3 regions of the Pseudomonas sp. AS2.8 genome follow, and region 2 is predicted to be linked to each of the others. Evidence: predicted binding sites of a transcription regulator. Region 2 holds the regulator's gene; each other region holds the start of a gene.
The links. The regulator FliA, encoded in region 2, starts transcription of late flagellar genes. The targets are predictions, from matches to a motif close to CTAAAGTTTNNNNNNNNNNNGCCGNTAA.

Region 1: a site for FliA is predicted at 4,559-4,586, ahead of FHR73_RS04900 (methyl-accepting chemotaxis protein). Genes of this name have one in related genera too.
Region 3: a site for FliA is predicted at 8,434-8,461, ahead of motA (flagellar motor stator protein MotA). Genes of this name have one in related genera too.

Annotation. Positions count from the first base shown of each region.
Region 1 is NZ_JACHVV010000001.1:1,079,787-1,089,746, reverse strand. It holds gene FHR73_RS04915 (iron-containing redox enzyme family protein) at 1-1,199, opposite strand, end outside; gene FHR73_RS04910 (sensor domain-containing diguanylate cyclase) at 1,471-2,391, shown strand; gene FHR73_RS04905 (hypothetical protein) at 2,388-2,696, opposite strand; gene FHR73_RS04900 (methyl-accepting chemotaxis protein) at 2,856-4,475, opposite strand; gene FHR73_RS04895 (ATP-binding protein) at 4,703-7,789, shown strand; gene FHR73_RS04890 (APC family permease) at 7,786-9,102, opposite strand; gene FHR73_RS04885 (PAS domain-containing protein) at 9,497-9,960, shown strand, end outside.
Region 2 is NZ_JACHVV010000001.1:495,966-505,925, forward strand. It holds gene flhA (flagellar biosynthesis protein FlhA) at 1-533, shown strand, start outside; gene flhF (flagellar biosynthesis protein FlhF) at 544-1,875, shown strand; gene fleN (flagellar synthesis regulator FleN) at 1,968-2,798, shown strand; gene fliA (RNA polymerase sigma factor FliA) at 2,795-3,535, shown strand; gene FHR73_RS02295 (chemotaxis response regulator CheY) at 3,623-3,997, shown strand; gene FHR73_RS02300 (protein phosphatase CheZ) at 4,017-4,805, shown strand; gene FHR73_RS02305 (chemotaxis protein CheA) at 4,832-7,069, shown strand; gene FHR73_RS02310 (chemotaxis response regulator protein-glutamate methylesterase) at 7,152-8,270, shown strand; gene FHR73_RS02315 (flagellar motor protein) at 8,305-9,045, shown strand; gene motD (flagellar motor protein MotD) at 9,057-9,920, shown strand; gene FHR73_RS02325 (ParA family protein) at 9,956-9,960, shown strand, end outside.
Region 3 is NZ_JACHVV010000006.1:125,783-135,742, reverse strand. It holds gene serB (phosphoserine phosphatase SerB) at 1-1,042, shown strand, start outside; gene FHR73_RS21615 (GGDEF domain-containing protein) at 1,147-3,222, opposite strand; gene FHR73_RS21610 (molecular chaperone) at 3,263-5,023, opposite strand; gene asd (archaetidylserine decarboxylase) at 5,091-5,999, opposite strand; gene FHR73_RS21600 (rhodanese-like domain-containing protein) at 6,016-6,825, opposite strand; gene FHR73_RS21595 (HDOD domain-containing protein) at 6,885-8,402, opposite strand; gene motA (flagellar motor stator protein MotA) at 8,520-9,371, shown strand; gene FHR73_RS21585 (flagellar motor protein MotB) at 9,371-9,960, shown strand, end outside.

The DNA.
Region 1 (9,960 bases), 580 kb from region 2:
ACGGCCACCCGCTCGCCGGTGGCCTGCTTGCGCGCGCCGTTGTGCACGAAGTCGCCGGCGATCCAGTCGTGGATCAGTTGCTGCTCGTAGGCGGTGAAGACGCCGAACATCTCCGCACGTTCGCCCTGGATCAGCCGCCAGAAGCGGCTGTTGACCGGGTCCTCGTGACGCGTGATCCAACCCTGTTCCTGCATCACCTGGAGGAAATCGGGAATCTGCGACGGATCGACTAGCCAGTCGCTGACACTGCGGCCACCGATGCGGCAATAGTCGGAATGAACGTAGCGGCCGACGCTGCTCTTTTCCGCCAGCACCTCGATGACCGCCTGCTCCAGATCGAAGCCGGCGATCACCGAGGTGGTGCTGGCGCCCAGTTCGTTGAGCAGATAGCCCTGAACCACGCGTTGGTAGAAGGCCGCGCGGCCGTCGGCGGGCATGGCGTCGTGCACCGCCTGGAGCGCCTTGCGCGCATGGCCGGTGCCGGCATTGTCGACGGTCACGTGCAGGGTGAAGTAGTAGGGATCGATGCCCAGTTCGTTGAGTTCGTAGGAGGTGATCAACAGGTGCAGCGGCAACTGCTCGTAGCCCAGGTTGAAACCCAGCACCTCGGGCAGGTAGTGATCGGCGTTATGGGCCAGGGCCAGCTGAATGGCGCCCTGGACATAGTGGTCGTCGCTCAGGTCGGCGAAGTCCTCGCAGCCGTGGCTGGCCAGCAGCTTGCGATAGAGCACTACGTGATTCTTGTCCGGTTGGCCGTCGCCCAGTTCTTCGAGGTAGATCTGGATGGCGGCGCGATAGCGCAGGTCGTCCCAGTGGGCCAGGGTGCCATAGAGCCAGGCGCCATCCACCAGCTTGGTCGGCGCCACGCCGCGCAGGAAATGCAGCGCATGGGCCTTGCTGCCGAAGTAGCGGCGCGGCGCCCCGGCCTTGCGCGCGGCCAGGTAGTCGCGGTACTGGGCGCCGACCCGGGCATTGTTGTCCAGCACCCAGGCTTCCAGACCCTCGGGGTCTTCCGGCAGGTCGGCGGTCATGCCGCCGACCGCCTGCAGCTGGTCATCGAGAAAGAGTCGGGCCTGCTCCTGCGCCATGGCGCCCGGGTGCTCCACCAGCAATTCCTGATAGAGCGATCTGGCGGGTTGTAGGGTGAGCGGGTTGGAGGCGGTGCGCTGGCCGGTAACGGCTCTTGTCGTGGTCTGCATGGAGGGCACATCTGGCAGCTGATGAATACCTCGTTCGGCCCGTGGGCGAGGCCTTGGTTCCGGGCAAGATCCGCACGGGAGCGCGCCGTCTCGCTTGTGGCCGTCAAAGGCGCAGGCTGGCGGCCCGCTGCCATTCGTCGGCGGCCGGTCCACACCGCTTCGTCTGCTGCCGCGCTGCGCGGCAGGCGACGGGTGACCTGACGAGGGACCTCATTTCCCCGGCTGGCGGGCCGATACCCTGAAAATCCATACGACCGCCAGGCCTCTGCCCATGTCCCCCGCCGATTCCGACGTCGATCTGCGCACCCTCCTCGATTCGATCCAGGAGTTCATCGTCGCCAAGGATGGGCGCGGACGCTGGCTGTTCGTCAATCGCATCGTGCTCGAAGCCTATGCCATGGTCGGCTTCGACTACGCGGGCATCACCGATGTCGAGTTGATCGAGCTATTTCCGACCCATGCCGAGGCCTTTCGCTACAACATCGAGACCGACGAGCAGGCCTGGCAGAACGGCGCACCTACCCAGATCGAAAAGTCCTTCCTGGGTCCGGACGGCCGCATCAACACCTGGGAGGTGGTCAAGACCCCGCACTTCGACGCCCAGGGTGGACGGCGGCTGCTGACCATCGTCAGTCGCAACGTCACCGAGCGCAAACTGGCCGAGACCGCGCTGCAGGAAAGCGAAAGGCGCTTCCGGTCGCTGGCCTACCTGGACGCCCTGACCGGCATCGCCAACCGCCGCAGCATCCTCGACCAGATCGCCCACTTCCGGGCCGGCAATACCAGCGGCCAACCCTGCGCCCTGTTCTATCTGGACCTCGACCGCTTCAAGGCCATCAACGACGAATTCGGCCATGAATTCGGCGATCTGCTGCTGGTGGCTTTCGTCGCCCGGGTCAGCGCCTGCCTGCGCCCTGGCGATCTGCTCGGCCGGATCGGCGGCGACGAATTCATCGTCTTCCTGCGCGAGACCTCCGCCGCGGCGGCCCTGGCCCTGGCCGAGCGCCTCTGCCGCGCGCTGCAGCAACCCTGGCAGCTGCAGGGCATCACCCTCGAGACCACCTCCTCCATCGGCATCGCCCATTGCACCGACGGCAGTCTCAATGTCCATGAACTGATCCGCCGCGCCGATGGCGCCCTGTATCAGGCCAAGCGCGCCGGACGGGCGCGGGTGGTCCTGGCCGAGGCCTAGAGCCGCTCGGTCGGCTGGGCGCGAATCAATATCTCGCGCTGGCGAAAGGCCGATTCCAGACGCCGCCGATAATCGGCCCACCAGGCCCGATCCAGGCCTTCGGCCATGACCTCGTAGACCAGCAATTCGTCGTCCTCGACGCGCTGCCCCTCCTCCTGGCACAGGCCATCGACCGGCGCCCGGCTGAAGGCGGTCAGCCCGCCGAAACGCGCCACCAGTTCCTCACGGACCTCCTGGAACAGCGTCCCGGGTAGGCGCTGACCGTCGTTGTCATTCAGGGGTAGCAGCAACTGGACGAGGTACATGGCCGTCTCTCCTGGGATCTTTCGCTGCAGACCCTTGGGGACCCCGAACCGGTTCCCGGCCGTTGGTCCTGCCATGCCTGCCTGCCTGCCGGTAGGCGGGAAACGAAAAGGCCCTGCCGAGGGGCTCTCGGCAGGGCCTTTCGCGCGTCCGACTGCCGATCAGACCGAGAAGCGACCGACCAGGCGATTCATGTCCACCGCCAGGCGCGAGACCTCATGGGCGGCCGCGGCGGTCTGGTGGGCACCGGCCGAGGTCTGGATCGACAGGTCGCGGATGCTGACCAGATTCTGGTCCACCGACCGGGCGACCTGGGCCTGCTCTTCCGAGGCCGTGGCGATGAGGAAATTGCGCTCGTTGATCTCGGTGATGGAGCGGGCGATCTCCGCCAAGGCAGCGCCGGCTTCGTTGGCGATCTTCAGGGTGGCGGTGGCCTCGTCGCGGCTGCGTTGCATGGCCTGGACGGCACCCTCCGAACCGCTCTGGATGCCGCCGATCATCTGTTCGATCTCACGGGTGGACTCCTGGGTCCTGTGGGCCAGGGCCCGTACCTCGTCGGCGACCACGGCGAAGCCACGGCCCTGTTCGCCGGCCCGGGCGGCTTCGATGGCGGCGTTCAGCGCCAGCAGGTTGGTCTGCTCGGCGATGCCGCGGATCACGTCGACCACGGTGGCGATGCCTTGCGCCTGCCCGGCCAGGGCGACGATCTGCTCGCTGGTGTGGGACACGGTGCCGGTCAGCGACTGGATGGCATTGACCGTCTCGGTGACACGGGCCGCGCCCAGACCGGTGGAGCGCTCGGACTGCTGCGCCGAGGTGGAGGCCGAGGCGGCGTTGCGGGCCACCTCCTCGACCGCGGCGGTCATCTCGTTGACCGCGGTAGCCGCCTGCTCCACTTCGCTGTTCTGCCGTTGCAGCCCACGGCTGCCCTCTTCGGTCACGGCGTTCATTTCTTCGGCGGCGGACGCCAGCTGGGTCGAGGCTTCGCCGATGTGGCTGACGGTGTCGCGCAGGGTCTGCTGCATCTGCACCGTGGCGCGCATCAGGTCCGCCATTTCGTCGCGACCCTCGGCCACGGCCGACACCCGCAGATCGCCGTCGGCGATACGCTGGTTGATGGTCAGCACCTGGCGCAGCGGCTGCAGGATGCTGCGGGTGTAGAGCACCGCCAGCACCACGGTGAGGACCACGGCCACGGCGGAGATCACCCCGAGGACCCAGAGGTTGTGGCTGTAGGTCTGGGTAGCCAGCTGGCCGGCCTCCTTGGCGCCGCGCTGGTTGAAGTCAGCCAGGGCGACGATCTTCTCCTGCAGGTCGTTGGTCAGCGGACGGATGTTGGCATTGGTAAAGGTAATGCCTTCGCTGGCCGGACGGGTCCGGGCGATGGTGAGAATCTCGTCCAGGCGCGCATCGTAGGCCTTGACGCCAGCGGACACGGCATCGGCCAACCGCTGCTCCTCAGGCGAAGCGACCAAGGCCTGGTACGCCGCAACCTCCTGTTGCAGCTGGCCACGCGTCTGAGTGATGGTCGCGGCGGCAATCTGCTTCATCTGCTCGTCTTCCGAGGCCACCATGCGCAGGGTCTCCAGGCGCAGGCGCAGAACCAGGGAGTCCATCTTCGCGGTCTGGGCGATGCTGGCCATCCAGTTGGTCTCGACATCCTGTTCAGCCTTGTACAGGGAATTCAGGCCCAGGGCGGAGGTGACGGCGAGCACCAGCAGCAACAGGGTGACGGCGGCAAAGCACACGGCCGAACGGGCCGACAATTTCAGGGTACGCATGGAGTAACTCCGGGCAGAAAAGGCAGATTCACCTCCTTCTGTTCGGCGCCACCCCCCCTGGCTGAATAGCCACCCATCGCCGATCAACGGCACCCCCTCGATAAGCTGCAGGCTAGAGCCGGCGCGGCCTCCAGCGATATGCACCGAGCCGACGACGGAATCGCAGCCCTGGCAAAAGGCCACTCGAACTCAGGCTAGAATGAGCCTTTTCCGCCATTGAAATGCCTATGTCGCCGACGAAGCTTCGCCCTGCGCATCTGGTCCCCCTGCGCAACCGCCTGCTGGCCATCGCCTTCGCCGGGATCGTGCCCCTGGCGCTGGTGGCCGGGCTGGGGCTTTGGCTGCTCGTTCATCACCAGCAGCACGAAGCCGAACAGCGTGCGCTGGAGTCCAGTCGCCAGGCGGCCACCACCATCGAAAGCGAATTGCGCCGTTCGGTGACCATCCTCCAGGCCCTGGCCGAGTCGCCGCTGCTGGCGGCGGGCGACCTGGAGGGCTTCGCCACCCTGGTCGAGCGGGTCCTGCCGCTGGTGCCGGGCTGGCGCACGGTGCTGCTGGCCACGCCGGATGGCCAGGTCGTCCGGCGCATATCTACGCACCACCGGCAGCCCGCGGGTCCGCTGGCCGAGCCGGACAGCTTCGCCGAGGTGGTCGCCCTGCGCCGCCCGGTGATTGGCCAGCTGGGCAAGGGGCCCTCCGGCCAACTGGCCTTTCCGGTGCGGGTGCCCGTGCAGCGCCACGGCCAGCTGGACTTCGTGCTGACCGCCGTGATGACCCCGGAGAGCATCCGCGTCGCCCGCATGACCCGCACCCTGCCCAAGAACTGGGTCGGTTCAGTGTTCGATCGCCAGGGTCTGCGTATTGCCCGCACCACCCTGCACGACGAGACCCTTGGCCAGGGCGCCACGCCGGGCCTGGCCAGGCTGCTGGCGCAGCCCGGTGACGAGGGCGTCGGCCTCGCCCGGACCCGCGAAGGCCATGACGTCTACACGGCCTTCGTGCGGCTGCCCGACTCCGGCTGGACGGTGACCACGGCCATCCCCAACGCGGAGGTATCGACGGCGGCTACCCGCTCCTTCGCCCTCTATGGCGGCGGCCTGGCGCTGTCGGTGGCCTTCGCCTGGGCGATGGCGCTGCTGCTGTCGCGGCGGATCAGCCGGCCGGTGCAGGCGCTGCAGGAGGCCGCCCAGGCCCTGGGGCAGCGCCTGCCGCCGGTGCTGCCGGACAGCGACGTGCTGGAGATCCGCCAGGTCGGCGAAGCCCTGCTGGCCGCTGCCGACGCCCGCAGGCTGATCGAAGAGGAACGCGACGACTACCTGCGCAGCCTGCAACTGAGCCAGGACCAGCTGCACCTGCAGGTCGCCGACTTGGAGGTCCTGCAGCGACTCAATCACCGCCTGCTGCAGTTGCCCTCGCTGCCGCAGCAGTTGCAGGAGATCCTCGAGGTTCTCTGTCGCTTCCACCAGACGTCCCAGGGCTGCGTCTCGCTGCTGGAAGACGGCAAGCCACCGCAGCTGTATTTCGCGGCCGGTTTCTCGGCCGAGGATCAGGCTCAGCTGGCCGCTCTGCCACTGGCGGAGAGCGCCTGTGCCGCCGCCGTGCGCAGCGACACCCGGGTGGTAGTGCCGGCGCTGGCGAGCGCACCCGAATTCGCCGCCCTGGGTGCACTGGGCCAGCACCTGGGCTTCGCCGCCCTGCATGCCGTGCCCCTGCGCAGTACCCTGCACGGCACCCTGGGCGCCATCACCGTCCACCTACCGGAGGCCCGCGAGCCCACGCCGCGCCAGCAGCGCCTGGCCGACCTGTGCGCCTCCAAGGCGGTGCTGGTGATCGACCGCGCGCGCATCCAGGAAGCCGCCCTGCGTTCGCAACGCCGGCTGCGGGTGGCCTTGGAAAGCTCCCAGGTGTCCTTCGGTATCGCCGTGCCCGCTGCCACGGGCACTTTCAGCTGGGACTATCTCAACCCCATAGGCGCCACCACCCTGGGCCTCGACAGCAGCGCCGCGAGCGCCCGCCTGCCCTGGGCCAGTGCGCGAATCCTGCAGCTCTGCACGGAGCACCAGGCCGGCGAGGCGGCCTGGTCCGTCGAAGCGCAGGGCCCTGATGCCAGCGGCGCCAGTTGCTGGCTGCAGATCAGCGCCACGCCCTTCGACGGCAACATGGCGGTCTGGTTTCTCGACATCAGCGAGCGCAAGCGCCAGGAGCAGCAACTGCGCGACAACGACCGGCAAAAGGACGAATTCCTTGCCGTACTGGCCCATGAACTGCGCAATCCCCTGGCGCCCATCCGCAACGCGGCGGCGCTGATCGCCGCGCCCCAGGCCTCGCTCGAACAGCAGCAGCGCAGTTGCCAGACCATCGAGCGGCAGGTGGAGCGCATGGGCGCCCTGCTCAACGACCTGCTGGACATCTCGCGCATCACCTTTGGCCGCATCACCCTGCACACCGCATTCGTAACCCTGCAGACGGTGCTCCAGGCGGCCGCCGACGCGGCCCAGGCGCCAATGCAGGACAAGGGCCAGAGCTTCGCGCTGCAACTGCCCGAGGCGCCGCTCTGGCTGTACGCCGATACGCTGCGCCTGGAGCAGATCTTCATCAACCTGCTGGGCAACGCCGCCCGCTACACCCCGGCAGGCGGTCGGATCACCCTCGCCGTGCAGGCGGGCGCCGACGAGGTGCGGGTGGAGATCGCCGACAACGGCATCGGCATCGCCCCCGAACGCCTGACCGACCTGTTCCAGATGTTCGGTCAGATCGATCCCCGCCTGGCGGAACGCTCACCGGGCCTGGGTATCGGCCTGGCGCTGTCCCGCGAACTGGCGCGGCTGCAGGGTGGCGACATCACCGCGACCAGCGCCGGCCTGGGTCAGGGCAGCCGCTTCACCGTGAGCCTGCCGCTGACCGTGGCGCCCCCGGCGGCCGTGGCGGAACCCGCCGCAGCGGCGACGGCGCTGCCCGCCACGCGGCGGATCCTGGTGGCGGACGACAACCCCGACATCGCCGACACCATCGCCGAATTGCTGGAGCTGGACGGCCACGAGGTGCGCGTCGTCTACGACGGCCAGGCGGCCCTGACGCTGTTCCAGAGCTATGACCCCGACATCGTCATCTCCGACATCGGCATGCCGGGCCTGACCGGTCACCAGCTGGCCCGGGCGATCCGCGCGACCCCGGCCGGCCAGGCGGTCAGGCTGATCGCCATGACCGGCTGGGGCCAGGCCCAGGACAAGGCTGAGGCCCTGGCGGCCGGCTTCGATCATCATCTGACCAAGCCGGCCGACATGCAGACCCTCTATGCCCTGGTGGGCGCCTAGGCGGTGACCCGGCGCGCACCGGCCAGTCGCGTCAGCCCATAGAGCGCCACCCCGACCAGTAGCATCAGGCCGGCGCGCCACCAGGTCGCGGCGCCCTGCTGGGTCAGCAGCAGGGCACAGGAACCCAGCGCCAGCACCGGAAAGAGCCAGTGCACCCGGAAGTGCGCGTGCTCGACCCGGTCGCGCTTGAGCACCAGCACCGCCAAATTGGTGCTGATGAACACCACCAGGAGCAGCAGCACCACGGTTTCGGCCAGCACATCCAGGGTGCTGGTATAGGTCAGGGCGATGGCCACCGCGGTAGTGGCGAGGATGGCGATCCCGGGGGTCTGACGGCGCGGCAGCACCCGGCCGAGCACCGGTGGCAGCAGGCCCTGGCGGGCCATGCCATAGGCCAGGCGGCTGGCCATGATCATGGTCAGTAGCGCGCCGTTGGCCACCGCGATCAGCGCAATGACGGCGAACAGCCGGGTCGGTACGCCCAGCCCCGAGGCGCCGAGCACGTCCATCAGCGGCGCACTCGAGGCCTTGAGCTGGTCGACCGGCAGCACCAGGGCGGCGCCAGCGCCCACCAGCATGTAGACGATACCGGCGATGACCAGGGCGCCGAAGAGCGCCCGCGGATAGACGCGGCTGACGTCACGCACCTCTTCGGCCAGATTGGCCGAGGTCTCGAAGCCGACGAAGGAATAGAAGGCCAGCAGCGAGGCGCTGAGAATGGCCACGGTCGCCGAGGGCGCATCCACCTCCAGCAGTCGCGCCGGCTCGCCCTGCCCCTGGGCGACGAACCAGGCGGCTGCGGCGATGACGATCACCAGGCCCGACAACTCGACCAGGGTCATCACCAGATTGACCGACAGCGATTCCTTGATGCCCCGGGCGTTGAGCAGGCCGATGAGCACCAGGAAAGCCAGGCAGACCCAACTGGCCGGCCAGGGCACCAGGGCCTGCAGATAGCCACCGGCAAAGGCCACCGCCAGGCCCGCGGCACTGGTGACCCCGGCGGCCAGCATCGAGAAGCCCACCAGAAAGGACAGCCAGGGTCGGCCGAAGGCCCGCTCGGCAAACACTGCCGCGCCACCCGCTCTGGGGTACTTGGTGACCAGTTCGGCATAGGAGGCGGCGGTCAGCAGGGCGAACAGCAAGGCGATCAGCAAGGGCGCCCAGATGGCCCCACCGACCCGCCCGGCGATGGTCCCGGCCAGGGCGTAGACGCCGGCGCCGAGCACGTCGCCGAGAATGAAGAACAGCAGCATGGGCAGGGTGATGGCGCGTTTGAGCGTAGCGGTTGCGGGAGAGGATTCCGTGGCCATGCGCGGGGTGCTCCTTGAGCGGTCTGGGGACGGGCGCGGGCCCTTGCCGGGTCCGCCGCGTGCAACCGTAGAGAGCCCGGGCAGCGACCGGGTTCCGGTTGCTGACCGTTCGTCCCCCGGGTCGGACGGTCAGGCGCGCGGGCATAGCGCGATCCTGGGCCCCGGCTACCGGCCAGCCGCCGCTGCGCTTGCCCTCGTCTAGCCCGGGAGCCCGCACGAGCGCACCGTTTCGCTCACATGCAGCGGTTTTGCCCGGCCACTGGCAAGCCACCGATCCGCTGGGTTTGCCGATCAGCGGCAGGGCCTTTTCGCCCTCGCGGGCCCTTGCCACACTCTCCGACTTTTTGCGGTCGAACGACCCTGAAGATCCCTTCCCCCGAGGATGCCCAGCAAGATGAGTGAGGGACCCCTGGCCACGCTGACGCGCGCCGAACTCGAAGCCGAGGTGCTGCGCCTGCGCGCCGCCTTGCAGGAGGCCCTGCCGGACAAAGACGCCGCCCGCCGCCCCAGCAAGGCACGCAGCCGCGCCGTGCTGGAAAGCACCACCCAGTTCGCCATCGTGGTCTGCGACCGTGAGGGGCTCATCACGGACTGGAATCCGGGCGCCGAGCAGGTCATGGGCTGGACCGCCCAGGAGATGATCGGCGAGGATGCCTCGCGCTTCTTTACTCCTGAAGACCGGGCCAACCGTCGTGCCGCGTACGAGATGGCCAGGGCTTTGCGGGATGGCAGCGCCTTGGACGAGCGCTGGCACCTGCGCAAGGACGGCCAGCGCTTCTGGGCCTCGGGCGAGATGATGGCCCTGACCGACGACGATGGCGAGCCCCTGGGGTTCGTCAAGATCCTGCGCGATCGTAC
Region 2 (9,960 bases):
CCGAGGAGCTGGTGCCCGGCATCGTCTCCCTTTCGACCCTGCTCAAGATCCTCCAGCAGCTGCTGCAGGAGCAGGTCCCGGTCCGCGACATCCGTACCATCGCGGAAGCCATCGCCAACGTCGGTCCGCGGAGTCAAGATCCCGCCGCCATCGCCGGTGCCGTGCGGGTTGCCTTGTCCCGCGCAATCGTCCAGAACATCGTGGGAATGGAGCCTGAGCTGCCTGTTATCACCCTTGAGCCAAGGTTGGAACAGATGTTGCTAAGTAGTATGCAGAAGGCCGGTCAAGGCGCCGAGGACGGCATGTTCCTCGAGCCTGGCATGGCTGAAAAACTGCAGCGTTCCCTCATCGAGGCAGCGCAGCGTCAGGAAATGATGGGTAAGCCAGTGGTGCTGCTGGTAGCCGGTGCGATCCGCGGGATGATGTCCCGCTTCGCGCGGATGGCGGCACCGAATATGAGTGTACTGGCGTACCAGGAAATTCCGGACAACAAGCAGGTCACCATCGTCGCTACCGTTGGCCAGAATGGCTGAGGTCTAGATCATGCAAGTCAAACGTTTCTTCGCCGCCGATATGCGTCAAGCCATGAAGCTGGTACGCGACGAGCTGGGCCCGGATGCCGCCATCCTCAGCAACCGCCGGGTCGCCGGCGGTGTCGAGCTGACCGCGGCGCTGGACTACCAGGCTCCGGCACCGGCCGCGCCCAACGCGGAGCTGCAGGCGGAGTTGCGCAAGACCCATGCGAAGATCGCCCAGGCCCATGCCGACCTCAGCATCCGCGCCCCGGGCGTGCCCTCGGCCGCGCCGAAGGACAAGCAGCTGCTCGGCGCCATCAGCGCCGCCGACAGCCGTCGCGAGCCGGTGATCGCCCCGCCGCGTGCCTCCCAGCCGGCCGCCGCCGCTGCCCCCGCCGCCAGCACCGCGCCGGAAGACCGTCGCGCCCTGGAAGCCATGCGCAGCGAACTCAGCGGTCTGCGTGAATTGCTGGAAGTCCAGCTCGGCTCCATGGCCTGGACCCAGGTGCAGTCCACCCGTCCGCAGCAGGCCGGCCTCTGGCGTCGCCTGCAGCGCATGGGCCTTCCGGCCGATCTGGCCCGCCACCTGCTCGACAGCGTCGCCAAGATCCAGGACCCGCGGCATGCCTGGCGCATGCTGCTGGCCAACTTCGCCCAGCTGGCCAAGACCACCGACGCCAAGATCCTGGAGGAGGGCGGTGTCGTCGCCTTCGTCGGTCCGGCCGGCATGGGCAAGACCACTACCCTGGCCAAGCTCGCCGCCAGCTACGTGCTCAAGTACGGTCCCCAGAGTCTGGCGCTGGTCAGCATGGACAGCTTCCGCATCGGTGCCCAGGAGCAGATCAAGACCCTCGGCCGCATCCTCGACGTGCCGGTGACCCTGGTCGACCCGGGCCAGTCCCTGGCCCAGGCGCTGGCACCCCTGGCGCGCAAGCGCCTGGTGCTGATCGACACCGCGGGCATGCCCGCCAATGATCCGGCGCTCAAGGTGCAGCTCGAAGCCCTGGCCAACCGCCAGCTGAAGATTCGCAATTATCTGGTATTGGGTGTCACCAGCCAAAGCCAGGTGCTCAAGGCGGCCTACCACAGCTATCGGCGCTGCGGCCTGAGCGGCTGCGTGCTGACCAAGCTGGACGAAGCCGCAAGTCTCGGCGAAGCCCTGGGTCTGGCCATCAGCCAGCGCCTGCCGGTGGCCTACATCTGCGACGGCCCCCGTATCCCGGACGACCTGCACCCGGCCCGCAGCCACCAGCTGGTGAGCCGTGCGGTGAGCCTGCAGGCCCCCGAGGAGCCGAGCGAAGAAACCATGGCCGGCATGCTTGCCGGCCTGTATCAGAGCAATGCCCGCCGCGCCGGTTAGCGCAGACGAACGGTAGTGGTGCATCGCATGCCTGGGCACGCCAAATGCACTTGGTCTAAAGTGTGACGGATTTCAATCAAAGGTATCAGGCAATGGGTAGCATGCATCCCGTCCAAGTCATAGCGGTCACGGGCGGTAAAGGCGGTGTCGGCAAGACCAACGTGTCGGTCAACCTGGCCTTGGCCCTGGCCGATATCGGGCGGCGCGTCATGCTGCTCGACGCCGATCTGGGCCTCGCCAACATCGACGTTCTGCTCGGCCTGTCGCCCAAGCGCACCCTGGCCGACGTCATCTCCGGCGAGTGCGAACTGCGCGACGTGCTGCTGCACGGCCCGGGCGGCATCCGCATCGTCCCGGCGGCCTCGGGCACCCAGGCGATGGTCAATCTGACACCGGCCCAGCACGCCGGTCTGATCCAGGCCTTCAGCGACATCAGCGAAAACCTCGACGTGCTCATCGTCGATACCGCTGCCGGCATCGGCGACCAGGTGGTCAGCTTCGTTCGCGCCGCCCAGGAAGTCCTGGTGGTGGTGTGCGACGAGCCCACCTCCATCACCGATGCCTACGCCCTGATCAAGCTGCTCAATCGCGACCATGGCGTCACCCGCTTCCGGGTTCTGGCGAACATGGCGCTGACACCCCAGGAAGGTCGCAATCTCTTTGCTAAGCTGACCAAGGTGACCGACAGATTCCTGGATGTCGCCCTGCAGTATGTGGGCGCCATTCCGTTCGACGAGGCGGTGCGCAAAGCCGTACAGAAACAGCGCCCCGTGTTCGAAGCCTTTCCGCGTGCCAAGGCCTCGCTGGCCTTCCGTGCGGTAGCTCAGAGAGTCGATGGCTGGCCGTTGCCCGCCAATCCGCGCGGCCATCTCGAATTCTTTGTCGAGCGCCTTGTGCAACCAGCCATCGGTACCCACGCATGACAGCATCCAGCGGGCTTCGCATGTACAGCAAAACCTCGGAACGTACCCAGCAGGAGCAACTCATCAACCGCTACGCGCCGTTGGTGAAACGCATCGCCTACCACCTCCTGGCGCGTCTGCCGGCCAGCGTGCAGGTCGAGGACCTGATGCAGGCCGGCATGATCGGCCTGCTGGAGGCCTCGCGCAAATATGACGCCGGCAAGGGCGCCAGCTTCGAGACCTACGCCGGAATCCGCATCCGCGGCGCCATGCTCGACGAGGTCCGCAAGGGCGACTGGGCGCCGCGCTCGGTACACCGCAACACGCGCATGGTCACCGACGCCATTCGCGCGGTGGAAGCGCGTACGGGTCGCGACGCTAAAGATTCCGAAGTCGCGGCCGAACTTAAATTGAGTCTGGATGAGTACTACGGCATCCTTGGCGACACCATGGGGAGTCGCCTGTTCAGTTTCGACGACCTCATGGAGGGTGGTGAGCATGGGCTCGAGGAGAGCGGTTCGCATGAACTCGAACCCGGTCGCGGTCTGGAAGACGAGCGCTTCCGCAAGGCCCTGGCCGACGCCATCGCCAATCTTCCGGAGCGTGAACGTCTGGTGCTCTCGCTGTATTACGACGAGGAACTCAACCTCAAGGAAATCGGCGAGGTGTTGGGCGTGAGCGAGTCACGCGTCTGCCAACTTCACAGTCAATGCGCGGCACGCCTGCGGGCGCGGCTGGCGGAATGGCGTTCGCGTTAACCGGCTGGTACTCAGGCTACTACGATTGCTTAGGCGCGCCTCGCGGCGTGTGTGCGGATTAGGACGGAGGTCGACTTGGACAAGAACATGAAAATCCTCATCGTGGACGATTTTTCCACGATGAGACGCATCATCAAGAATTTGCTGCGCGATCTGGGATTCACCAATACCGCCGAAGCAGACGACGGCAACACCGCCCTGCCGATGTTGCAGAGCGGCAACTTCGATTTTCTCGTCACCGACTGGAACATGCCCGGCATGACCGGCATTGACCTGCTGCGCCAGGTGCGCGCCGACGCACGCCTGAAGACCCTGCCGGTGCTGATGGTGACCGCCGAGGCCAAGCGTGAGCAGATCATCGAAGCCGCTCAGGCCGGCGTGAACGGCTATGTGGTCAAGCCTTTCACCGCCCAGGTGCTGAAAGAAAAGATCGACAAGATCTTCGAGCGGGTGAACGGCTGAAGAAAGCCGCGGGGACGTTATGGATCAGCTTGGCACCAACAGCTTCAGCGACTTCGAGTCGAATCTAAAACAGCACGCCCAGGAGCTGGTGAAATGCCTAGAAAGTGGCGACTTCACCCAGGCGGTGCATGTCATCAATGAACTCAACCAGTTGCGTGACCGGGGTCTCTACCAGGAAGTCGGCAAGCTGACCCGCGAGTTGCACAACGCCATCGTCAACTTCGAGATCGATCCGCGCGGCATGGCCGGCGAAGAGGTCTCCCAGATCAGCGATGCCACCGATCGTCTCTCCTACGTGGTGAAGATGACCGAGAACGCCGCCAACCGGACCATGGATCTGGTGGAGGAGAGCGCCCCGCTGGTAGGCAACTTCGGTGACGAAGCCCGTGCCGTGCATGCCGACTGGAAGAAGTTCATGCGCCGGGAGATGGGCGCGGACGAATTCCGCGAGCTGGCCAAGCGCGTCGATGCCTTCCTCAGCCACAGCGAGAGCAGCGCCGAACAACTGTCGGCCAAGCTCAACGACATCCTCCTGGCGCAGGACTACCAGGACCTTACCGGTCAGGTGATCAAGCGCGTGGTCAATCTCGTCGGGCAGATCGAGAAAGACCTCGTCAAGCTGGTGATGATGGCCAGCCAGGTCGATCGCTATACCGGCTTCAGCCACGATCACAGCGCGCTGATCGAACAGAATCGAAAAGAAAAGACGATGAAGGGTGAAGGTCCGCAGATTCATGCCGATAAGCGTGAAGACGTCGTGGCCGCTCAGGTCGACGTCGACGATCTTCTATCCAGTCTGGGCTTCTGACCCAGACCCTCTTGGGGAGTGCAGGAATGAGCTTCGACGCCGATGAAGAGATCCTCCAGGATTTCCTGGTAGAGGCCGGCGAGATTCTCGAACAGTTGTCGGAACAATTGGTCGAGCTGGAAAGCCGTCCGGATGACATGGATCTGCTGAACGCCATTTTTCGTGGCTTCCATACCGTAAAGGGCGGTGCCGGTTTCCTGCAGCTCCATACCCTGGTCGAGTGCTGTCATATCGCGGAAAACGTTTTCGACATCCTGCGCAAGGGCGAACGCCGCGTGGATGCCGAACTGATGGATGTGGTGCTACAGGCACTGGATTCCGTCAACGAGATGTTTGGTCAGGTCCGGGAACGCGAAGAGCCGACCCCGGCCTCGCCCGAGTTGCTGGCGGCACTGGCTCGCCTGGCCGACCCGGCCGGGAGCGAACCGGCGCCGGTAGCGGCCGCGCCCGTGGCTGCCACGCCGGTGGCCGCGGCGCCAGCGCCCGTCGCTGCTGCAGCAGCTGCCGAGCCGGAATTGAGCGATGCCGATTTCCAGAATCTGCTCGATGCCCTGGGCAGCGAGCCGAGCGCGGCAGCGGCAGCGCCTGCGGCCGCCGGTGGTGACGACATCACCGACGACGAATTCGAAGCTCTGCTCGATCAGTTGCACGGCAAGGGCAAGTTCCATGACGCGCCGGCCGCTGCGCCGGTTGCCGCCGCAGCGCCCACTGCCGTTGCAGCGAGCGGTGATGACATCACCGACGACGAATTCGAGGCCCTGCTGGACGAATTGCACGGCAAGGGCAAGTTCGTCGCGAACGAAGCCGCGGCACCGGTCACGGCAGCCCCTGCTGTAGCGGCCCCGGCAGCAGCGGCGAGCGGTGACGAGATCACCGACGACGAATTCGAATCCCTGCTCGACGAATTGCACGGCAAGGGCCGATTCAGTGGTCCCGCGGCAGCTGCCGATGCTGTAGCCGCACCGGCTGCTGCGCCGGCACCGGTCGCCGCGCCTCAGCCCGCGCCTGCACCCGCGCCGAAACCGGCTCCGGTTGCCGAGGTCGCAGTGCCCAAGCCGGCAGCTGCCGCGCCCGCCGAACGTCCCACCAGTGAGGCGGAAACCACCGTGCGGGTCGATACCGCCCGGCTGGACGAGATCATGAACATGGTCGGCGAGCTGGTACTGGTGCGTAACCGCCTGGTGCGCCTGGGCCTGAACAGCGGCGACGAGGCCATGGCAAAGGCCGTGTCCAATCTCGACGTGGTCACCGCCGATCTGCAGACCTCGGTCATGAAGACGCGGATGCAGCCGATCAAGAAGGTCTTCGGCCGCTTCCCGCGCCTGGTCCGCGATCTGGCGCGCAGCCTGAAGAAAGAGATCAACCTGGAGCTGGTGGGCGAAGAAACCGACCTTGACAAGAACCTGGTCGAGGCCCTGGCCGATCCGCTGGTGCACCTGGTGCGCAACGCGGTTGACCACGGCATCGAGGGGCCAGCCGAGCGTGAAGAGAACGGCAAGTCCCGCGCGGGGCGTGTAGTGCTCTCCGCCGAGCAGGAAGGCGACCATATCCTCCTGTCGATCTCCGATGACGGCAAGGGCATGGACGCGGATCTGCTGCGCAACAAGGCCGTGGAGAAAGGCCTGCTCGACCGCGACGCGGCCGATCGCCTTACCGAGACCGAGTGCTTCAACCTGATCTTCGCCCCGGGCTTCTCCACCAAGGCCGAGATCTCCGACATCTCCGGTCGTGGCGTGGGCATGGACGTGGTCAAGACCAAGATCAGCCAGCTCAACGGCACCCTGAACGTCTACTCGACCAAGGGCCAGGGCTCCAAGATCGTCATCAAGGTGCCCCTGACGCTGGCGATCATGCCGACGCTGATGGTGATGCTGGGCAACCAGGCCTTCGCCTTCCCGCTGGTCAACGTCAACGAGATCTTCCACCTCGACCTGTCCCGCACCAACGTGGTGGACGGCCAGGAAGTGGTGGTGGTGCGCGACAAGGCGCTGCCGCTGTTCTACCTCAAGCGCTGGCTGGTGCCCAATGCGGCCCATGTGGAGCAGGGGGAAGGGCATGTGGTGATCCTCTCGGTGGGCACCCAGCGCATCGGCTTCGTGGTCGATCAGCTGGTGGGCCAGGAAGAGGTGGTCATCAAGCCACTCGGCAAGATGCTGCAGGGAACGCCCGGCATGTCCGGAGCGACCATCACCGGCGACGGGCGCATCGCGCTCATCCTCGATGTGCCCAGCATGCTCAAGCGCTACGCCCGTCGCGGGCTCTGAGTCGGCCAGGTACGAGCGGCGTCGGGCCCTGGGCCTGGCGCCATCGGGTGGCCTGCGCCGCCCCAGTTAGGAGTTTCAACGTATGCCGGTAAAAGTACTGGTGGTGGACGATTCCGGCTTCTTCCGGCGTCGGCTCAAGGAAATCCTGGCGGCCGATCCCAACATCTCGGTGGTGGGCACGGCCAGCAATGGGCGCGAAGGGGTCGACCAGGCCCTGGCGCTGCGACCCGATGTCATCACCATGGACTACGAGATGCCGATGATGGACGGCATCACCGCGGTCCGCCACATCATGCAGAAGTGCCCGACCCCGGTGCTGATGTTCTCCTCGCTCACCCACGAAGGCGCCCGGGTCACCCTGGATGCCCTGGATGCCGGCGCGGTCGACTATCTGCCGAAGAATTTCGAGGACATCTCGCGCAATCCCGCCAGTGTGCAAAAGCTGCTGTGCGAGAAGATCCACCATATCGCCCGTTCCAACCGGCGTTTCGCCGTAGCCCCCAGCGTCGCGCCGGCCGCGCCCGCCAGTGCCTCGGCCGCACTGGCCACCGCGCGCCCGGCAACGCGTCCGGCGGCGTCCAGCAGCGCGCCGGTCGGTCACGCCCCCACGGCTCCGGCTTCGCCGCCGCCCAAGCGCAAGCACTATCGCTTGGTGGCCATCGGCACCTCCACCGGTGGTCCGGTGGCCCTGCAGCGGGTGCTTACCCAGCTGCCAGCCAATTTCCCGGCACCCCTGGTGCTGATCCAGCACATGCCGGCGGCCTTCACCAAGGCCTTCGCCGAGCGCCTGGACAAGCTCTGCCGCATCAGCGTCAAGGAAGCCGAGGACGGCGACCAGTTGCGTCCGGGCCTGGCGCTGCTGGCACCGGGTGGCAAGCAGATGATGGTGGACGGCCGTGGCACGGTGAAGATCCTGCCCGGCGACGAGCGCCTCAACTACAAACCCTGCGTCGACGTGACCTTTGGCTCCGCGGCCAAGGCCTATGCCGACAAGGTGCTGGCGGTGGTCCTGACCGGCATGGGCGCCGATGGCCGCGAAGGCGCGCGGATGCTCAAGCAGGTCGGCAGCCAGGTGTGGGCCCAGGACGAAGCCAGTTGCGTCATCTACGGCATGCCCATGGCCATCGCCAAGGCCAATCTGGCCGACGCCATCTACGGCCTGGACGACATCGGCAGACACCTGACCGAGGCCTGTTCGTGACGGCAGGCTTGCTCTGGCCAGAAGGGCATTGAGCGTGGACGTTCTCAGTCTCATCGGCATCCTGCTGGCCTTTACCGCCATCATGGGTGGCAACCTGCTGGAGGGTGGTTCCTTTACCGCCCTGGCCAATGCTCCCGCGGCGCTGATCGTGGTCGGCGGCACCCTGGGTGCCGTCCTGCTGCAGACCCGCCTGCCGGTGCTGCGCCGGTCCCTGACCATGCTGGCCTGGGTGTTCGTGCCGCCGCGGCTGGACCTCGCCGGCGGCATCCGCAAGGTGGTCAACTGGAGCAACGTCGCGCGCAAGGAAGGCCTGCTGGGTCTCGAGCCCCTGGTCGCCCGCGAAGCCGATCCCTATGCCGCCAAGGGCCTGCAGTTGCTGGTGGACGGCACCGAGCCCGAGGCCTTGCGCAGCATTCTCGAAGTGGATCTCTACGGCCAGGAAGATCGCGACATCGCCGCCGCCAAGGTCTACGAAGCCATGGGTGGCTACGCGCCCACGGTCGGGATCATCGGCGCGGTGATGGGCCTGATCCACGTCATGCAGAATCTCGCCGATCCCTCCCAGTTGGGCAGCGGCATCGCCGTGGCCTTCGTGGCCACCATCTATGGTGTCGGCTTCGCCAACCTGCTGTTGCTGCCCGTGGGCAACAAGCTCAAGGCGCTGGCCCAGCAACAGTCCCGCTACCGGGAAATGCTGCTGGAAGGCCTGATGTCCATCGGCGAGGGCGAGAATCCCCGCTCCATCGAAATGAAGCTGCAAGGTTTCCTGGACTAGGAGGACGCCGCATGCCTCGTCGCCGCCGCCGTCCCGAAGAACACGAGAACCACGAACGCTGGCTGGTCTCCTATGCGGACTTCATCACCCTGCTGTTCGCCTTCTTCGTGGTGATGTATTCCATCTCCTCGCTCAACGAGAGCAAGTACAAGGTGCTCTCGGACAGCCTGTCGGGCATCTTCAGCCAGCCGGAGCGTTCGCTCAAACCCATCCCCCTTGGCGATCAGCGTCCCGCCGGCGTGACGCCGACGGTGATGGACGCCAGCGCCGCCCAGCCGGCCAGGGGTACCCCCAGCGATCCGCTGCAGCAGATCGCCGACAGTGTGCGCGCCACCTTTGGCGATCTCATCGCCGGCGACCAGTTGAACATCAAGGCCAGTGAGATGTGGCTGGAAATCGAGCTCAGCTCAAACCTGCTGTTCGCCAGCGGCGATTCGCTGCCGAGCAATCCCGCCTTCGGTCTCATGGAGAAGGTGGCCAAGATTCTGGCGCCGTTCAAAAATCCGATTCAGGTACAGGGCTACACGGACGACCGCCCCATCAGCACGGCGCTGTATCCCACCAACTGGGAGCTGTCGGCGGCCCGGGCCGCCAGTATCGTGCGGCTGCTGATCGGCAACGGCATCGCCCCGCAGCGCATGGCCGTGGTGGGCTATGGCGCCTATCAGCCGGTGGTCGACAACACCAGCGACGTCAATCGGGCCCGCAACCGGCGGGTGGTCCTGCTGATCTCGCGCAATCTCGACCTGTTCCGGCCACAGAGCACCTTGCAAAATCCGTCGACTGGCACACAATCTGCAGCATCGCCTGGAGAACCGGCGCCCGGGGTGGCGCCTGTCAAATCTTCGTCGCCGGCCACCAAGCCGGCGCCTTGACCCGACTGGTCGTGTCGTCGGGAGGAAGTCTGCACATGAG
Region 3 (9,960 bases), on a different contig from region 2:
GGGTCTGGACAACAGTGCCGCAGTGACCCTGCTGGTCAGTCCGGCGAGTGCCGGCGCGGCGCTGGGGCAGGCGCTGCAGGCCCTGGGTCTGCAGGTGGCGCCCCTGGCGCAGCCCGCGCCGGAGACCGGCGAAGCCCATGTCCTGACTCTGATGGGCCGCACCCTGGCCGATCTGCCGCTGACCCGCCTGGCCGCGCTGTGCCGCGAGCAGGGCCTGAACATCCATGCCATCCGCGCCCTGAGCGAGCCGGGCGCGACCGAGCGCGCCGCCCTGGAGCTGCGCGTCACCGGCGAGCCGCACGAACCCCAGGCCCTGCGCGCAGGTCTGCTGGCGCTGGCCCAGGAAGGCCAGGCCGACATCGGCTGGCAGCCGGACGAACTGCAACGTCAGCACCGCCGGCTGGCGGTGTTCGACATGGACAGCACCCTGATCCAGGCCGAGGTCATCGACGAACTGGCCAAGGCCGCCGGTATCGGCGAGCGGGTGGCGGCCATCACCGAGCGCGCCATGCGCGGCGAGATCGACTTCCGCGCCAGCTTCACCGAGCGCATGGCGCTGCTGCAGGGCCTGTCCGAGGAGGTATTGGAAGACATCGGTGCCGGGCTGCGCCTGACCGAAGGGGCCGAGCGGCTGTTCGCCGAGCTGAAGCGCCTGGGCTACAAGACCGCCATCCTTTCCGGCGGCTTCACCTACTTCGCCCGCCAGGTGCAGGCGCGGCTGGGCATCGACTACGTCTATGCCAACGAATTGGAGATCGTCGACGGCAAGCTGACCGGTCGCGCCGTCGAGCCCATCGTCGATGCCCAACGCAAGGCCGATCTGCTGCAGGAACTGGCCAGCCGTGAAGGCTTGACGCTGGAGCAGACCATCGCCGTGGGCGACGGCGCCAACGACCTGCCGATGCTGGCCCTGGCCGGTCTGGGCGTGGCCTTCCGTGCCAAGCCGCTGGTGCGCCAGTCCGCCCGCCAGTCGGTGAGCGTGCTGGGCCTGGATGGCGTGCTCTATCTGCTCGGCGTGGAAGATCGCCATACCCGGGGCTGAGTCTCCCCTCGCGGCCATGCGTTCCTACGGATGCTCGACGTAGACAACGTAGGAGCGGGCGCACCGCCAAGGCCGCGATGAACCTGTCCCGGGCTGGGTTACCGCTACTCGGGATGGAATTCGTAGTCCATCGCCTGGCTGGGCTCCTGCAGGTAGTAGCCCTGGATGAAGTGCACCCCGACCTGCCAGAGCTGGGCCAGCACGCTGGCGCTCTCGACGAAGGGGGCGATGGTCTGGACGTTCTGGGCGCTGAGTTCGGCGACCAGGGCCTTGAGGCGCTCCTGGTGGTCCGGCTGCGCCAGGTCCTTGATCAGCTTGCCCGACAGCTTGACGTAATCCGGTACCAGCAGGCGCAGCGCCGCCAGCGGCGGATCGCCGGCGGCAAAGCCGCTCAGGGTGACCGGATGACCCTGGCGCCGTAGCCGCTGCGCCATGGCCAGGGCCTGCTCCGGCTGGGCCAGCAGGTCTTCTTCGCTGAGCTGGAAGATCACCGCCTCGGCGTCCAGCTGCTGAGCCTGCAGGGTTTCCCGCAGCCAGGGCAGCAACTCCAGATCGCCCAGGGTCGCCCCCGAGAGGTGCACGAAGATGCGTGTGCCATGGCCGCGGGCGCGGTGCTCGCCGAGCTGGCGCATCGCCTGGTGGATCACCCAGCGATCGATCTGGCCGCTCAGTCCGCTGTCGCGAGCGGTGCGGGCGAATTCGGCCGGCGAGACCTCTTCGCCCTGGGGATTGATCAGGCGCAGCAGCGCCTCGTAGTACTCGTGGCTGCCGCCGCGCAGACCGATCACCGGCTGGAACAGCAGACGGAAGCCGTTCTGCTGCAGGGCCTGCTTGACCATGGCCACCAGATTGCCGCGATTGGCGGCGGCGGCCAGTTCTTCCTGGGGATCGTAGCGTTTGCAGGCGTTGCCGCCGCGCTGGGCGACCTGGCGCGCGGAGCGGTGCGCCCGGTCCACCAGGTCGCCCGCGCTCTTGGTATGGCTGTCCAGGCTGACCACGCCGATGGAATAGCTGATGGCCAGGGTGCGCCCGGCCAGGTTCAGCGGCAGGCGCTCCTGGCGGCCAAGGAGGCGCTCGAAGGCACTGTCCAGGCTGGCGTCGGCCGCTTGCGGCAGGAGGGCGGTAAAGGCGTCGTCGGCGAAGCGCGACAGGGTCACCAGGGTGCCGAAGTGCTCGCGCAGGCGCTCGGCCAGGACCACCAGCAATTCGTCCATGGCGCCTATGCCCAGCTCGGCCAGCAGGGTCGGATAGCGATCGATGCTCAGGTAGGCGAAGCTGGCCGGCGCGCCGAGCCGGGCGCGCTCCAGGGCATCCTCGAGCAATTCGAGCATGCGGCTGCGATTGAGCAGACCGGTCAGGATGTCCTGGAAGCGCACCTCGCGCAGCTGTTCCTCGAGGGCCTCGGCGGCCGGGGCCGCGCGTTCCTCGCGCAGGTGCAACTGCACACAGGGTTCGTCGAGATAGATGGCCGGCGTCAGGCGCAGGCGCACACCAAGGGTGCTGCCATCCTGGCGGACGCACCGGCAGTCCAGTTCGAGGGGGTCGGGAGCGTCGCGCAACTGGCGAAAGGCCTCGCGCAGCGCCGGCTGGTCGGCGGCGGCGATGAGGTCCATCAGCGGGGTGATTTCCAGGTCTTCCGCGGACGGATAGCCCAGCAGCTCCACATAGGCCGAGTTGACGTGGATGTGCAGACCGTCGTGGACATAGGCGACCGCCTCCACGGCGTTGGCCAGCAGCAGCTGGCAGCGCTGCTCGGCCTCGGCCAGGGCCTGTTCTAGGCGCCGGCGTTCGTGGCGCTCGGCCAGGTTGCCGAGTTCGCGCAGGCTGGCCAGCAGCAGGTGTTCGTCGTTGTCGCTGGCGATGCCGTCGCGGGCGCCGAGACGCAGGGCGTCGAGCACCGCCGCGGGATCGTCCGGTGCCACCCGCTGGATGACGGCGAGCTGGGGGGCGCGGCGACGCAACTGGCGCAGTGCGCTCAGGCTGTCGAGTTCAGCCGAGGGTGGGGCGAGGATGGCGAGGTCCCAGGACTGGGACAGCAGTTCGTCGAGACCCGCGGGGTCGGCCAGGCGCTGGGCCCGCGTCGCCCGTCCGGCATTGCGGAACAGGCTGACCAGGCGTTCCGCCTCGTTCTGCGATGCTTCGAGCAGTAACAGGCGGATCGCGCTGTGTTCGGCGGCCATGGTCTATTCGCGCCCTGGCGATAACGATGATTTATCGAAGCTACAGAGACTTCCACAGCGAGTCAAAGTCTTCTTCCTGCCGAGCGCCACCGCCGGCGGGACCACTGTTTGGCTGAACGCCGCTCTGTTCCAGCAGGTGATATTCGAAGACGCTGAAGCTGACCGTCATGCTGCGCCGCCGATCGAGCATGCCGCGCTGCTCGTTGCCCTGCTGGTTGATCTGCACCTTGCTGCCTTCCTGGAAGGGCAGTCGTGGCGCGATCAGCGTCGGTGCCTGGTCGATGGCCTTGATCTCCGGCAGCAGCAGGGCGCGCAGGTACTGGCTGTTCTGCTCGGCCTTGCGCAGCAGCTGCAGGCCACAGGGGCGCGCGGTGGGCGCCAGCAGTTCGACGCCCATCTGGGTACCGCTGCCGGGCACCTGGCGTACCCAGCGCACCACCGCCGGGCCCCAGTTGTGATCCTCGGGCAGGCGCACACCGAGCAATTCGCCGGCCTGCAGTTGCTCGGGCACCTCGCCACTCCAGCTCAGGCAATAGCCGCCCGGGCTGTGGTTGACCACCTGCACCGCATGGATCGGAAAGGCCGGACTGGCCGCCTCGCCGTCGCCGGGCAGGACGTCGTAGTGGATCTCTTCCAACGCCCCGGCGCTCCAGTCCAGGGTGTCGGGTGCCTGGGTGTCGGCATCGAAGGCCATCGACCAGACGTCGTCCTTGGGCTTGGGCGCAAAGGCGTCCGGCACGACCGCGGCCGACAGGCGCAGGGTGTCGGCGAACACCTGACCCCCGGCGAGCTGGTAGTGCAGGGCACTCATGCCGATGCAGACCTGCACCTGGCCCTGGCCGGGCATGCGCTGGAAGGCACGATCCGCCTCCTGGCCCCAGGCCCCGACCAGGTGTTGCAGCAGATCCAGGGACAGATCGCCATGCACCGGCAGGCGCGCCCGTGGCCGCTGTTCCGGGGCCAGCGCCAAATAGTCCTCGATGGCCTGCACCAGTTGCTGCGGCGCGAGACCGAGCAGGCCGTTGAGATTGGCTTCGCGCAACAGCGAGCGATAGCGCGGGGGAGCGTCGATCTGCGGCGCCACCACCATCAGGGTGCCGTTCTGCTCGGGGCCTTGCAGGCGGATCAGACTGGCCCAGTCGTCCAGGTGCAGCGTCAACTGGGCGATATGGCTCTGGCGCAACTGGTTGCAGCGCGCGGCGCCAAACAGCAGGGCGGCGCCATAGGCCTGGGTGATGGTCTGGCTGCCGTCGCCGGGCAGCAGCTCATCGCGGATCTTCTGGTTGTGCAAGCCGGTGGTCACCGCCAGCCGATAGAGCTGGTGCAACTCCAGCCAGAGGTTGTCGTGCACCGGGGTATAGAGCTGGGCGGCGCGGATCAGTGGCCCGAGCAGGGCGCGTAGGGCGCGCTGGATGGCGGTCGCGAGCAGCGTGCTGCGTTCGCCACGGTCGCTTTCCTCGACCACGATCAGCTTGTAGCCGGCCGCCAGCAGGTTCTGCAGGGCCTGGCAGAGATTGGCTACCTTGCGCGAGCGCTCGTCGAGCACGATGGCCTGGTTGAGCACATGGCGTTCGAGCAGCTGGCAGACCCGCTGCACGTCCGGGCGCAGGGATTCGAGCAGGCGCAGACGCGCTTCCGGCGTCAGGATCAGCCGGTTGAGTTCCAGCAGGCCCTGGTAGAGCAGCCGGGCGAATTCGCCCAGCTTGGCTCGCGGCAATTGCTCCAGCCAGCGCTTGAGGCCGGCCGGGGTGGCGTCACAAAACGTCAGGCTGCGCTGATCGGGCGTCGGTACCCGCAACATGAGCTGTGGCCTTTTGCTATCCATTAGCCGCGCACACTCCTGTTTCGATGGGCAGTGAACCGCGCATCTAGGCGAGAGGCCCTGGCTCGGAAACGGTGGTCAAGGGGGCCGGCGTGGTCGGAACCCCCAGCAGTTGCCCCATGTTGACGGTGGAGAGGGCGCCGAGTTCAGCGGACCAGTTCACCGCGTCCGGGCCGAACAGCACGATGGCGGTGGAGCCCAGCTTGAAGCGGCCCAGCTCGTCGCCGGTGCGCAGGGTGATGGGGGCGCGCGCGGCCTCGTCGTAGGCGAAGCTCTTGAGTTCGCGCTTGGGCGGCGTGACCAGGCCGGCCCAGACCGTCTCGATGCTGGCGACGATCATGGCGCCGACCAGGATGACCGCCATGGGGCCCACGGCGGTGTCGAAGATGCACACCACCCGCTCGTTGCGGGCGAACAGGTCGGGCACGTTCTCGGCGGTGAGCTGATTGACCGAGAAGATGCGCCCGGGCACATAGACCATCTCCTTCAGGGTGCCGGTGAGCGGCATGTGCACCCGGTGGTAGTCCTTGGGCGACAGGTAGATGGTGGCGAAATGGCCGCCCATGAAGGGCGCGGCGCGCAGGCCGTCGCCGCCGAGCAGCTCCAGCAGGCTGTAGCTGTGGCCTTTGGCCTGGAAGATGCGGCCGTGCTCGATGCGGCCGAGCTGGCTGATGGCGCCGTCGCTCGGGCTCACCACCACGCCGGCTTCGGCCGGCAGCGGACGGGCGCCGGGCTTCAGGGCGCGGGTGAAGAAGGCGTTGAAGTTCTCGTAGGCGGTGGGGTCTTCCACCTGAGCCTGGCGCATGTCGACGTCATAGTGACGGACGAACCAGCGGGTCAGCAGATTCTTGAACCAGGGCACCCGGCACTCGGCGAAGCCACCGATCAGCCGCGACAGCAGATGGTGCGGCAGCAGGTGCTGGGCAAGGATGAACAGACGGTCTTGCAGTTTCATGAGAGGTCCTTGGCAATCATTCGATGGGGGCGTCGGGGTGGTTGCCCCATTCGCCCCAGGAGCCGGCATAGGCTTTGACGCGCGGATAGCCCAGGGCCTTGGCCGCGAGATAGGTGAAGCCGGATCGGTGATGGGTCTGGCAGTGGGTGATGATTTCCTTGTCGCGGGTGATGCCCAGGCGCTCCAGTTCGGCGGCCAGGTCCTCGCGGATGCGCAACTGGCGCTCGCGATCCATGCCGGCGGTCCACTCGAAGTTGATCGCCCCGGGGATATGGCCGCCACGGGCGGTCAGCACCTTTTCGCCCCGGTATTCATCGGCGCCGCGGGCGTCCCAGATGGCCAGGTCCTCGGCGCCCAGCCGGCTCTGCAGATAGGCGCGGCTGGCGGTGGGCTCTTCGTGCAGGGTCAGGGCGACCGGCGCCCCGGCCGCGGCGGGGACCGCGGTGCTCAGCGGCAGGCCGGCGGCGATCCAGCCCTGGCGCCCGCCGTTGAGGTAGTGATAGTGGCCGTGCCCGATGACGTCCAGCAGCCAGATGAAGCGTCCGGCCCAGCCGCCGCCTTCGTCGTCATAGACCACGTAGACGGCGTCGTCGCGCTGGCCCAGTTCGCCGAACAGCCGTTCCAAGTCCGCCTGGGCCGGCAGCAGGCCGGGCGCCGGCTTGCTGCCCAGCTGGGTGCGGGCGGGCGCGACATGGCGCGCGCCGGGCAGATGGCCCTCGGCATAGTGGGCGGCGCTGCAGAGATCCACCAGGATGAGTTCGGGCGCATCCAGGCGCGCCGCGAGATCGGCCGGTTCGATCACCAGGGGCAGGGCGGAAAAGGGCATCGCGGATTTCCCGTCGGTCCGTAGCAAAGGTGAAGTGTACCGAGGTTGACCGGCCAGCGTCAGGTCGGTCGTACCCGCGGACGATTGGCGAAGGTGCCGATGGCGCGCTCGATGCAGGTGAAGGTCTTGTCCAGCGCGGCGCTACGCCGCGGATCCGCCGGCTGCAGTTCGCTGTCCAGGATCGCCACCAGCACCACCCGTTCGCCAAAGCCCAGGCTGCGCAGCCACAGCCGCTCGTTGCTGAACAGCCGGCGCAGATCGGCGGGCAGGTGCGGCGCGAAGCGCGCTCGGTTGTCGTCATCGATGCGCAACTGGCCGGGGCTGCCGAACAGCTTGGCCAGCAGCGGGTGGCTGGCAATGTCCAGTTGCAGACCGGGGGCGTCGTCCAGGCCATGGTGCAGCTGGACATTGCCCTTCTGGCCGTTGCGATCCGGGGTCAGCAGCAGCAGCCGCGGCAGGCCGCAGGCCACCAGCGCCTGGCGGGCGCAATCGAACAACTGGGGCAGGGTGGCGAAGGCGCTGGGCGTGTGCAACAGCTGTTCGCAGAGTCCGCGCCAGCGCTGGGCCTGACTCTCGCTGGCGACCTGGACCCGGGGCGCCGGCTTGAGGCGCCGTTCGCCCGGTGGCCAGACCAGGCCTTCGGCCGGGTGCCAGAGGCCGGGCCGGGCATGGCGCTGGGCGTCCTGCACCGCCAGTTCATGGCTGCGACTCTGCACTCGTGCCAGCGGCAGTTGCAGGTAGAGGGCGCTGAAACGCTGCCAGCGCAGGGTGTGGGGGCCGTCCCAGGCATGGTGGCTGGCCAGCGCCAGGCCGTTGGCCAAGAGGATGGTGTTGCCGGGATGGGTCAGCCAGCGCCGCAGAACGGGGTCGTCGTCAAGGCGCTGCTGCTGTTCGAGGGGATCGTCGCCATGGGCGATGTGCAGCGCCCTGACCAGTTGCCGGCGATCCTGGTCCAGCAGGCGATAGCCTTCGACGATCCACTCGGGCAGCTGCCAGTGACGGGCCAGCGCCTGGCACAGGCGGATCGCCGGCACGCCGAGCAGTTCGCGCTCGACCTTGAGCGCCGGTTCGCCTTCGCCCAGCACCCGCCGTTCCCATTCCTCGAAGAGTTCCGGATAACGGGTCGCCAGCGGCCAGAGGGGCGCCAGAAAGAGCAGGGCGGCCAGGCGGATGTCCGGCCACAGCCGCGCCAGGGGCACGCCGAACAGGCCCAGCCCCAGGGTCATGGCGTGCTGGCTGACCAGGCACAGTTGCCGCAGCGGACGCGGCAGGCGCTCCTCGGGCAGGGTCGGCTGGCGGGCGATCAGGTACTCCGCCGGCCCGAGACCAACGCGGCCGAGCACGGCTTCCAGACTGGCGGCCGGATCGCCGAGGCTGGCATGGCCGCGATTGGCCTCGCGCAGCAGGGCCAGCGCCAGGGGTGGTGACTCGCAGAGCCGTTCGGCGATCTCATGCAACGCCAGACGGCCATCGGCCAGGGCGCGGCGCAGACGCTCCGCGGTGGCGGTGGCCACCGGCAGGCGTACGCCTTCCAGGTGTTTGACCCAGTCTTCGACGGTGTTCGGGCGGCTGGACATACGACGGTCGCCTTGAAATTTGATGAAAGGCCTTCAGTCCGGGGCGCCGGGTCCGATAAAGGGGACGTGAGGGCAGATCCCCGGCTCAATTTTCCTTAGCACACAGTATTCCCAACCATGGCAAAAATCATCGGCATCATCGTGATATTCGCGGCTGTCCTCGGCGGCTACATCCTCGCGCATGGCAAGATCGCTGCGATCATCCAGCCGCTCGAGGTCCTGATCATCGGCGGTGCCGCCCTGGGGGCCTTCCTGCAGGCCAACCCGGGCAGCACCTTCATGCAGGTGTTCAAGAAGTCGCTGAAGATGTTTGGCAATCGCTTCACCCACGCCTTCTACCTGGACGTGCTCAAGCTGCTCTACGAGATCCTCAACAAGAGCCGGCGCGAGGGCATGATGTCCATCGAGGCGGACGTCGAGGATCCCAAGGCCAGTCCGATCTTCAGCAAGTACCCGAACATCCTCAAGGATGAGCGGATGACCGCCTACGTCGCCGACTACCTGCGGCTGATGTCCTCCGGCAACATGGCCCCCCACGAGCTGGAAGGCCTTTTCGACATGGAGCTGGCCGGCATCAAGGAAGAGCTGGAGCATCCGTCCCACGCGGTATCGCGGGTCGCCGACGGCCTGCCCGGCTTCGGCATCGTCGCCGCGGTACTGGGTATCGTGATCACCATGGGCATGCTCGGCGAGGGCGACCAGGCGGCCATCGGTGGCCACGTGGGCGCGGCCCTGGTGGGTACCTTCCTCGGTATTCTCGCCGCCTACGGCTTCTTCGGTCCGCTGGCGACCTGCCTGGAGCACGATGCCAAGGAAGAACTCAATGTGCTGGAGGCCATCAAGGCCTGTCTGGTCGCCGCTGCCAGCGGCATGCCGCCCACCGTCGCCGTGGAATTCGGCCGCAAGGTGCTGTTCCCGGCGCACCGGCCGTCCTTCAGTGAGCTTGAGCAGGCGATGCGGGGCAGCTGATGGACAACAACCAGCCGATCATCGTCAAGCGCATCAAGAAGAGCGCCGCCGGCCACCACGGCGGCGCCTGGAAGATCGCCTTCGCCGACTTCGCCACCGCCATGATGGCGTTCTTCCTGGTGCTCTGGCTGATGTCCTCGGCCACCCCGGAGCAGAAGAAGGCCATCGCCGGCTACTTCCAGGATCCGATCGGCTTCACCGAAAGTGCCAGCCCCTATGTCATCGACCTGGGCGGCACCCCGACGCCGGCGCCCGACCGCACCCTGAATCCCGAGATCCAGGCGCAACCGGATTCGACCCAGAACAAGGTCAATCCGGACATGCAGGAACGTGCCGACCCCAACGATTCCAACCGCGTCACGCCCGACCCCACCCAGGCGCCCGATCCGTCCGACAAGCGCCAGCCCAACGACGCCGCCCAGCAGCAGAAGGATGCCAGCCAGGCGAAGATGGATCCGAGCCAGGCGGAAAAGATCGCCGAGCAGGTCGACAAGGAGCGCCTGGAGCTGTTGCTGCAGGAACTGCAGAACAAGATCGAGCAGAATCCGGAGCTGCAGAAATTCAAGGACCAGATCCTGCTGGAGATCAC